3 regions of the Kribbella sp. NPDC056861 genome follow, and region 1 is predicted to be linked to each of the others. Evidence: riboswitches for the same ligand, from Rfam matches in the RefSeq annotation. Region 1 holds a riboswitch; each other region holds the start of a gene.
The links. A riboswitch is a leader RNA that binds a small molecule or an ion and turns the genes downstream of it on or off. The one in region 1 is predicted to bind ZMP and ZTP.

Region 1 (3,264 bases):
CTGTGACGGCGATGGTGGTGCGGGCTCCCGCTGGTGGTGGGCATCCAGAGCAGCCGGAAGCTGGGCGGCGGCTGGTCGTGGTGCTGTCGGGTGAGTGCGAGGTGATCACCGGTGGCGAGACGGTGGTTGGCCGTCCGGGTGACTTGCTGTTGGTCGAGGACACCACCGGGATCGGTCATGCCAGTAGGACAAGCACCGGCTTCGAAGCGCTCATGATCGTGTTTCCTTGAGCTCTCGCTGCCAATCGGTGTTGGTCCGTTAGTGGTGGAAGAGGCGAATGCCGGTTTGGGAGAGGGTGATGCCGAGGGCTGCGCAGGCTGCGGTGACCTCGGGGGCGCGGATGGAGCCACCGGGCTCGGCCAGGTGGCGTACTCCGTGGCGGTGGGCTTCCTCGACGTTGTCGGCGAATGGGATTGCGCCGTCCGAGACCATCGCGACGTTCGTCAGTTGAGCGAGCCAGGTTGTGCGGTCGTCGGCGGAGAGGTGGTCGACCGCGGCCAGTTGGTGGTTGATGCGAGCGGATAGCGGGAGGCTCGTCGTCAGTTGTGGGGCCGCGTTGTGCTGTGGGTCGGATTTGTGCGAGTCGGGCGACGCGGGCTCGGTGGAGTCGGCGGCTGCGGTGGTTGCAGGGGGCGCGGCGGCTGCGGTGACTGCGCGGCGGAGCCACCAGGTATCCGCCTTCTGGCCGGCTAGGCGGGTGCAGTCGATGCGGGATTGCTGGCCTGCGCCGATGCCGATCGTCATCCCGTCTTTCAGGAAGGCGATCGAGTTGGACTGGGTGTAGCGGAGCACGATCAAGCCCAGCAGGAGGTCCCGCGCGGCTGAGTCGGGTAGGTCGGGGAGGAGTAGGGAGCGGGTCAGGGGTTCGGTGTCGCGGTGTTGGGTGAGCTTGAGGCCGAAGAGTTCGCGGACCTCCTCGGCGGGAGGCTCGAAGTCGGGGTCGGCCTCGAGGACCAGGAAGGTGCCGCGCTTCTTCGCGGCCAGGATGTCGAGCACGCCGTCGTCGTAGCCGGGCGCGATGATGCCGTCGCAGGTCAGTCGTTTCAGCAGATTCGCCAGGTCGCGATCGACTGGGTGGGAGACGGCGACGAAGTCTCCGTACGACGATTTGGGGTCGGCGTCGCGGGCTCGGAGGTACGCGCTGGTGACCGGCGAGACGGTGTCGACCGCGTACGTCGTACGGATGGTCTCGTCGAGTGGGCCGGCCAGCGCGGCGCCTGCGGGGGAGACGTGTTTGAAGGAAGCCGCAGCCGGTACGCCGAAAGCGTGGCTCGCCTCTCGCACGAGTTGCCACGCGTTCAAGGCGTCGAGGATGTTGATGTACGACGGCGATCCGTGCCGGACGGTGAAAGGGCCTGCCTCTGACGCGCTTGCCTGTCGCCCGGACCGGGGTGGCGATCCGATCACCGAGACGTGGGCGGGCTGATGTGGGTTCATTCCGTAGCGCAGGTGCATCGCGAGCCTCCGAGGGTGAGTCGGAGGCGCCCAGGCGGACGACGCCTTCACTTGCCGGAACGTTCGCTCCCCGGTGGTGCTCCACCTCGCCAGTCGCGAACGCTGATCCGAGCCTAGCTGCTGCGCGTTCTGCAACAACGTGCAACGACCGTCGACGTAAGCCTTTAGGAGCACGGAGCGCGCCTAGCATCCAGGGATGGACCACTCTCCACGGAAGCCGGCAGCGGTGATCAGTACCGATGAGCTGCGGCTTGATCAGGCGTGGAGCGATCTGGATCTCGATGCTGCTTGCGCTGCGGTTCGGCGTGGGGATCTGGCCGGTGGGATGGTGCTGCTGAAGAAGACGCCGGCGAGTCTCGACGTTCGGTCGATTCGGGTGTTCGGGCTGGGGCAGGCGGCGATCGGGCGTAGTGAGTTGCTGGAGATGCGGCTTACGGCGCGGCCGCGTGATCCTGATCTGTTGCTGTGGCTCGGGCAGACGTTGGTTGCTGAGGCTTGGGAGGTGCGGAGGAGTGCGGCGGCTGAACATGTGTCTGGGCAGCGGGCGGCGACTTTCCAGCAGATCCTCAAGCGTGCGTCCGTCGCTTTGAGGGCGGCGATCGACGCGGCGCCGGATGATGCGGTGCCGTGGGAGGTTCTGCAGTGGGCTGCGTTGGGGATGCAGAAGGAGTCGCTGGAGAAGGAGTTCATCTTCGACAGTGCGGTTGAGCGGAATCCGGATTCGTTCGCGGCACATGTGGGTCGGGTGCAGGTGCTGGCGCCGAAGTGGTCCGTTCTTGAGCTGGGTGAGTTGGTGGGGTTTGGTGAATTGGTTGCTGGAAAGGCCAAGCCTGGTTCGGTTTTGGGTGCTGTTCTTGCTTATGTGATTGCTGAGGTCTATCTCGACGTGATGGCGGACGGCTCCGCGGCCAAGGTGCGGCGTCTCACTCGCGAGGTCGGCAACCAGCGGGAGGCCGTCCTTGCCGCTCGGGACAGGTGGTGGGTCGTCGATCGGGTTGCTGAGGCTCCGGATGTTGCGGCGCATGGAGCCATGGCGTTCGCGCTCAAGGTCACCGGCGCCAGTGGCGCCGCGATGGAGCATGCTGCGCTGACCGGGGGCAGGATCGAAACCCTGCCGTGGGCCTATACCCAGACCACCTCGACCGGTGACCCGCTGGTCGGCTTCGCGACCGCCGTCGCCAACAACATGAGCTGACCGCACGCCGCAGCCAGCACCCCGCGGCAGCACGCCGCAGCAGCACGCCGCAGCAGCACCCCATGGCAACACGCCGCAGCGGCACCCCGCAGCAGCACCCGCGGCGCGCGTGAGCGGCGATTCAGCGCAGTACTGGACAGGGGGTCACCAGTCTCATTCGCCCGACGCTCTTACAGTGAGCGGTATGTCGAACACGCCTGATATCAAGCCGCGGAGCCGCACGGTCACCGATGGGCTGGAGGCGACTGCCTCGCGGGGCATGTTGCGCGCCGTCGGGATGGGGGACGACGACTGGGTCAAGCCGCAGATCGGCGTCGCCTCCAGCTGGAACGAGATCACCCCCTGCAACCTCTCGCTCGACCGGCTCGCGAAGGCGGTCAAGGACGGCGTTCACGCGGCCAAGGGATATCCGCTGGAGTTCGGCACGATCAGCGTCTCCGACGGCATCTCGATGGGCCATGTCGGGATGCACTACTCGCTGGTGAGCCGCGAGATCATCGCTGACTCCGTCGAGACGGTGATGGAGGCGGAGCGGCTCGACGGTTCGGTGCTGCTGGCCGGCTGCGACAAGTCGCTGCCCGGCATGTTGATGGCCGCCGCGCGCCTCGATCTGG
Region 2 (3,264 bases), on a different contig from region 1:
AGACCGATCGACGTACCGATCAGGCCGGTGCCGACGATCCGCACCGGGCCGCGCAGCTCGGTCACTGGGCGCCGGTCAGGTCGGGGCGCAGGCTGACGGCGCCGTGCAGGTAGACGTGCTGGATCTTCTCCCGCGACCGCGGCGAGTCCGCGTGCACCATCATCCGGACCACTCGCGGCAACGCGTGCGGGACGTTGATCTCCTGCATGCACATCAGCGGTACGTCGGTCAGGCCGACCTGCCGCCCGGCCACCGCCGGAAACTCCGACCGCAGATCGGGCGTGACGGTGAACAGGATGCTGATCAGGTCCTCCGACTCCAGCTCGTTGGCCTCCAGCACGGCCCTGACCAGCTCGGCGGACCGCTCGAGCAGATGCTCGCGCTCGTCCACCTCGAGCTGGGTGGCACCCCGGATCGCCCGTACCGCCACAGCTACTGCCTCCTCGATCGATGGTGTTGCTGTCTCAACACTAGGACAGAACGTCCACCGGATGCGCGACCGTCTCGGATTCCGCGGCCTCGACGGTCTGCTCCAGCAGCAGCGCGATGGTCATCGGCCCGACCCCGCCAGGAACCGGCGTGATCAGGCTCGCCACCTGTGAGGCCTCCTCGAAGTGCACGTCGCCGACGTTGCCTTCGTTGTATCCGGCATCGATCACGACGACGCCCGGCTTCAGCCAGTCGCCGCGGACGAAGTTCGCCCGGCCGACCGCGGCGACGACGATGTCCGCCGTCCTGACGATCGAGGCCAGGTCGCGGGTCTTGGAGTGGGTGTAGGTGACGGTCGCGTTCGATGCCAGCAGCAACATCCCGGCTGGCTTGCCGAGGATCGGGCTGCGGCCGATCACGACCGCGTGCGCGCCTTCCAGCGGTACGTCGTACGCCTGCAGCAACCGGAGGATGCCACCCGGCGTACAGGAGACGAAGCCGGGCTCACCGAACGCCATCGCGGCGAAGCCGTGCATCGTCACGCCGTCGACGTCCTTGGCCGGAGCGATCGCCTCGAACGCGGCCCGCTCGTCGATCTGCGCCGGGACCGGGTGCTGCAGCAGGATGCCGTGCACCTCAGGATCGTTGGAAAGTTTGTGTAGTTCGGCAACCAGTTCTTCGGTGGTCGTCTCGGCGGGCAGCACGACACTGCGCGAGCCGATGCCGGCCTTCTTGCTCCGGTTCTGCTTCATCCGGACGTAGGTGGCCGAGGCCGGGTCGTCCCCGACCAGCACCGTCGCGAGACAGGGCTGGACGCCGGTCTCGTCGTACAGCTTCTTGGCCCGCTCCCCCGCCTTGGTCACCATCTCGGCGGCCAGGTCGGTCCCGATCATCAGTTTGGCACTCACGCGTACTCCTCTGGACAGAAGTCTGAATGCCCAGGCGCGCGGCTCGGCCGACTCGATGCGGCAGACCGTTCCCCGGTGGTCATCCACCTCAACGCCAGTCGCGGTCCGTCGAGCAGTTTACTGCCCGCCGAAAGACTCCCTGCACTGCTCCAGCCCCTCGACCCGTACTGCGCGCGGCCGCCAGTCGGCGAGGGTGAGTCGCAGACGGTCCGAGATCACCACTTCTCCGTGCAACACGTCGCGGGAGATGCCGTCGGGCTGATAACCGAGCTTGCGAGAGACCGCCTGCGAACCGTGGTTGTCCTGGAACACCTCCGACAGCGCCGCCTCGGCTCCGAGCTGCGCGAAGGCGAGGTGCAGCAGCGCAGTACGGGCTTCGGTGCCGTAGCCCTTGCCGTGATGAGCCAGACCCAGCCAGGACTCGGTGCGCACTTCCCGCAGTACTGCGAATTCGCGGGCCTTCAGCGTGACCAACCCGATCGGCAGGTCGTCGCGGAACACGGCCAGCTCCAGCGCCCAGTTGTCCGGCGACCACGCGCCGAGGCGGTTCCAGTGTTGCTGCAGCACGTACTGCGCCCGCTCGGCCGGCTCGAGATCCGTCCAGGGAGTGAGGAACGGGCGCTCGCCAGGCTTGTGCACGCCAGCCGCGGCGAGGTCGGCCAGCTCCGCCAGTTCGTCCTCGGCCGGTTGGCGCAGGACGAGTCGCTCGGTGGTGAGGCGAAGGTTGCGCAACGGCCAGCGGTCAGTCAGCACGCGGACATCCTCGGACCTCGCCTGGTGCTGAGCAACTGGTTTGCTAGAGCAGACCGGCGTGATCCAGGGCGAAGTACGCCGCGTCGGTGCCGGTCATCGTCCCCGGGGTGCGGAGATCGGCCAGGAACTCGGCGATGGTCAGCTCGGCCGGCACACAGTCCTCGAACTCGTCGAGCGACTGCTTGCCGTCCGGCCGGCAGCCGCGGGCGACCGCGACGTGCTTGCGGTAGACGGAGGACGCGCCGGACCACATCCATCCCACGATCTCGATCGACTCGCAGGTGTAGCCGGTCTCCTCTTCCAACTCCCGGCGACCCGCGTCGGCCGGTTCCTCGCCCGGGTCGATCAGCCCGCCGGGGAGGTTGGTCACCACCTGGTCGGGGCCGGCCCGGAACATCCGCACGACCACGATCTTGCCGTCAGGCGTCAGCGGGAGCACGGCAACACCGCCGCTGACCCCTGCGTTGAGTGCTGGGCCGAAGACATCCCAGTCGGCTTCCTGCCCGTTCGGCATCCGGTAGCGCCGCTTCCGCACGGTGAGAAACCCGTCGTACCCCGGCTCCTCGTCGAGCAGGACCCACGGCTCAGGGTCACCTGGACGAACGCCGTCCGCCCCAGAAGTATCTGGGGCGGACGGCGAAGAACTCGTCACAGCGGGCGGTCGGTGTCCGGGTTTTCCGGCGGGGCGATCGGAGTGTCGTCCTCAGCCGGCGGCGCCACCGGGGCGTCGTCGGCGGAGTCGCTCTCGTAGCTGCCACCGTTGACCGGCTGGGCCGACTCGGCGTGCGTCGCCGGCTCGGCATTACCGGCCGGAGAGGTGTCCGGGCGCGACTCGGCCAGGATCCGGGCCAGCGTCTCATCCGAGATCCGCTTGAACTTGCGCACCTGGGTGCGGGTCCGGTCGAGGATGGCGACCTCGATCTGATCCGGCTCCAACTGGCGTACCTCGGTGCCCTCGTGCCCGAGCGCGTCCACCGCCAGGCGCAGCGCGCCCGCCAGCGAGATGCCCTCGGAGTAGTGCTCACCGACGTACTCCGCGACCTGCTCGGCCGGGCCGCCCATCACGGCGTAACCGCGGACGTCCGCGATCGAGCCGTCGTAAGTGAGCCGGTAGATCGTGTCCTCGGCGGTGCTGGCGCCGACCTCGGCGACCAGGATCTCGACCTCGAGCGGC
Region 3 (3,264 bases), on a different contig from region 1:
AGGACCTGGCTTCCCGCGGGATTGACGCCGGCCTGTCCGCACTCGACGCCGCTCGCGAAACAGACCTGGGCGAGTACGCCGGCTGGAGCGAACCGGAGCGAATCGTCGGCAATCTCCACCGCGCCTATGCGGAGGTGCGAGGCGCTGCGCCGGGAGCGCCCATCGACGTGCCGGGCGCCTTCCGGGACATGGTCACCTACAACAACGGCAAACCGTTGACCTGCCGGGCATGAGAACAGCACCCGCCCAAGGGACGGGTGCTGTCTTGATACCTCAGTTCAGGTCGAGGCCTGGGTACAGCGGGTGCTTGTCGAGCAGTTCTGCGGAAGCAGCGCGGACCTTGTCGGCCACGCCGTCAGCAAGCACGTACTTCGCCTTGGATGCGGCGCCGGTCGAGGTCGACGTCGGGGTGACGCTGGACAGCACGTCCACCATCAGCTCAGCGACCTTGTCGAACTCGTCGCCGCCGAAGCCGCGGGTGGTCAGCGCTGGCGTACCGATCCGGACGCCGGAGGTGTACCAGGCGCCGTTCGGGTCGCGCGGGACCGCGTTGCGGTTGGTGACGATACCGGCGTCGAGCAGTGCCGACTCGGCCTGGCGGCCGGTGATGCCGTAGGACGAGACGTCGAGCAGGACCAGGTGGTTCTCGGTGCCGTCCGTGACCAGCTTGACGCCACGCTTCATCAGGCCCTCGGCCAGCGTGACGGCGTTGTCGGCGACGTTCTGCGCGTAGGTCTGGAAGGACGGCTGACGTGCCTCGGCCAGGGCGACGGCCTTGGCCGCCATCACCTGGCTGAGCGGGCCGCCGAGGACCATCGGGCAGCCGCGGTCGACGGCGTCGGCGTACTCCGGCTGGCACAGCACCATGCCGCCGCGCGGGCCGCGGAGCGACTTGTGGGTGGTGGTGGTGGTGACGTGCGCGTGCGGGACCGGGTCGAAGTCGCCGGTGAACACCTTGCCGGCCACGAGTCCGGCGAAGTGCGCCATGTCGACCATCAAGGTGGCGCCGACCTCGTCGGCGATCTCGCGCATCTTGGCGAAGTCGACCTTGCGCGGGTACGCCGAGTAGCCGGCGATCAGGATCAGCGGCTTGAACTCACGGGCCGTCGCGGCGACCTTGTCGTAGTCCAGCAGGCCCGTCTCCGGGTCGGTACCGTACGAGCTCTGGTGGAACATCTTGCCGGAGATGTTCGGCCGGAAACCGTGCGTCAGGTGACCGCCGGCGTCCAGCGACATGCCGAGCATCTTCTGGTCGCCGAGCGCCTTGCGCAGCTTGCCCCAGTCCTCGTCGGACAGGTCGTTGACGTGCTTGGCGCCGACCTCGGCCAGCGCGGGCGACTCGATCCGGTGCGCCAGGATCGCCCAGAAGGCGACCAGGTTGGCGTCGATGCCGGAGTGCGGCTGGACGTAGGCGTGCGGCGCGCCGAAGAGCGCTTTCGCGTGCTCGGCCGCGGTCTGCTCGACGGTGTCGACGTTCTGGCAGCCGGCGTAGAACCGGTGCCCGACGGTGCCCTCGGCGTACTTGTCCGAGAGCCAGTTGCCCATCGTCAGCAAGGTCGCGGGGGAGGCGTAGTTCTCACTCGCGATCAGCTTCAGCGAGGAGCGCTGGTCGGCCAGCTCGGCCTTGATCGCGCCGGCGATGGTGGGTTCGACCGCACCGATCACCTCGAGCGCGTTGCGGTACGCGGCCGACGCGGCGGCGGCGTCGAAGGGTTGAGTCATCTTCGTCTCTCTCCTGAGGTCGCACAGGGTTCACCTGTGACAAGGTCGCGGCACCCAGGCGCACGGTGCCAACGGTCTTTTCGCTCCCCGGTGGTCGATCCCACCTCAGCGCCAGTCGCGACCCGGTAACCCTAGCGTGTGGAGCGCCGCGCTAGAGGACACGGTCGATGATCGGACCGTACGGCGTGGTGCGCGGCAGCGTGCCGAACACGCCACCCCAGTCGCCGGCCAGCCGGGACGCGACGAACGCGTCGGCCACCTCGGGCGTCGAGTGCCGCACCAGCAGCGATGCCTGCAGACACGCGGCCATCCGGGCAGCGAGTCGGCGAGCACCTGCTTCGGCGCCTGCGAGGTCAGAGAGCGCTTCCAGTACGTCGGTGACTGCAGCGTCCAGCCGATGGTCGGCACCTCGCGCCGCGCCGACCTCGAGCAGCCAGGCTTCGAGCGACTCGGGGCGCCGGAGCGCACGCAGTACGTCGAGGGCATTGACCGTGCCGGAGCCTTCCCAGATCGAGTTCAGCGGCGACTCGCGGAACAGCAATGGGAGACCGCTCTCTTCGACGTACCCGTTGCCGCCAAGGCACTCCAGCGCCTCGGCGACCAGGAACGACGTGCGCTTGCAGACCCAGAACTTGGCCAGCGGCAACGCGATCCGGCGGAATGCGGCGGCCTGCTCGTCGCCTGCCAGCGAGGCGTCGACGGCCGCGGCGAGCCGCATCGAGAGAGCGGTTGCTGCCTCGCTCTCGATGGCGAGATCCGCGAGCACGTTCTGCATCGCGGGCTTGTCCTTCAGCAGGCTGCCGAACGCGCTGCGGTGCGCCGTGTGCCAGGTCGCCTCGACCAGCGCCCGGCGCATCAACGCTGCCGAGCCGAGCACGCAGTCGAGCCGGGTGGCGGCGACCATCTCGATGATCGTCCGGACGCCGGCACCCTCGTCACCGAGCCGAAAGCCGACCGTGTCGGTGAACTCGACCTCGCTGGACGCGTTGGACCGGTTGCCGAGCTTGTCCTTCAGCCGCTGCAGGGCGAACACGTTCCGCTTGCCGTCGGCAAGGACCCGCGGGACGACGAAGCAGGTCAGGCCGTCCGCTGCTTGGGCCAGGACGAGAAACACATCGACCTGCGGCGCGGAGCAGAACCACTTGTGCCCGGTGAGCCTGTACTCGCCGTCGCTGCCGGTCGGCGTGGCGGTGGTCAGGTTGGCCCGTACGTCGGAGCCGCCCTGCTTCTCCGTCATCCCCATCCCGGCCAGCGCGCCGGCCTTCTCGGCGGCGGGCAGCCGGCGCGGGTCGTACTGCGAAGCGGCGAGGCGCGGGATCCACTCGTCGGCGAGCTTCTTGTCCGCGCGGAGAGCCGGCACGGCGGCGTACGTCATGGAGATCGGGCAGCCGTGGCCCGGCTCGACCTGGGACCAGACGTAGAAGCCGGCCGCGCGGGTCAGGTGCGGTGACTGTTGGTCACTGGTCCACGGTGCTGCTTGGAGGCCGAAACCGACGGCCTTCTCCATCAGCCAGTGCCAGGACGGATGGAACTCGACCTCGT

Region 2: linked by a shared signal. The riboswitch ahead of AB0P21_RS00510 (bifunctional 5,10-methylenetetrahydrofolate dehydrogenase/5,10-methenyltetrahydrofolate cyclohydrolase) and the one ahead of AB0P21_RS35675 (phosphoribosylaminoimidazolecarboxamide formyltransferase) in region 1 are both predicted to bind ZMP and ZTP.
Region 3: linked by a shared signal. The riboswitch ahead of AB0P21_RS01100 (glycine hydroxymethyltransferase) and the one ahead of AB0P21_RS35675 (phosphoribosylaminoimidazolecarboxamide formyltransferase) in region 1 are both predicted to bind ZMP and ZTP.

Annotation. Positions count from the first base shown of each region.
Region 1 is NZ_JBFBNQ010000008.1:296,186-299,449, forward strand. Features, by position in the region: gene AB0P21_RS35670 (cupin domain-containing protein) at 1-230, shown strand, start outside; gene AB0P21_RS35675 (phosphoribosylaminoimidazolecarboxamide formyltransferase) at 259-1,455, opposite strand; ZMP/ZTP riboswitch at 1,477-1,562, opposite strand; gene AB0P21_RS35680 (hypothetical protein) at 1,652-2,650, shown strand; gene ilvD (dihydroxy-acid dehydratase) at 2,835-3,264, shown strand, end outside.
Region 2 is NZ_JBFBNQ010000001.1:99,849-103,112, reverse strand. Features, by position in the region: gene AB0P21_RS00520 (prephenate dehydrogenase) at 1-65, opposite strand, end outside; gene aroH (chorismate mutase) at 62-430, opposite strand; gene AB0P21_RS00510 (bifunctional 5,10-methylenetetrahydrofolate dehydrogenase/5,10-methenyltetrahydrofolate cyclohydrolase) at 471-1,337, opposite strand; ZMP/ZTP riboswitch at 1,359-1,449, opposite strand; gene AB0P21_RS00505 (GNAT family protein) at 1,455-2,090, opposite strand; gene AB0P21_RS00500 (NUDIX hydrolase) at 2,134-2,742, opposite strand; gene prcA (proteasome subunit alpha) at 2,739-3,264, opposite strand, start outside.
Region 3 is NZ_JBFBNQ010000001.1:259,184-262,447, forward strand. Features, by position in the region: gene AB0P21_RS01095 (MBL fold metallo-hydrolase) at 1-233, shown strand, start outside; gene AB0P21_RS01100 (glycine hydroxymethyltransferase) at 274-1,722, opposite strand; ZMP/ZTP riboswitch at 1,768-1,851, opposite strand; gene AB0P21_RS01105 (acyl-CoA dehydrogenase family protein) at 1,874-3,264, opposite strand, start outside.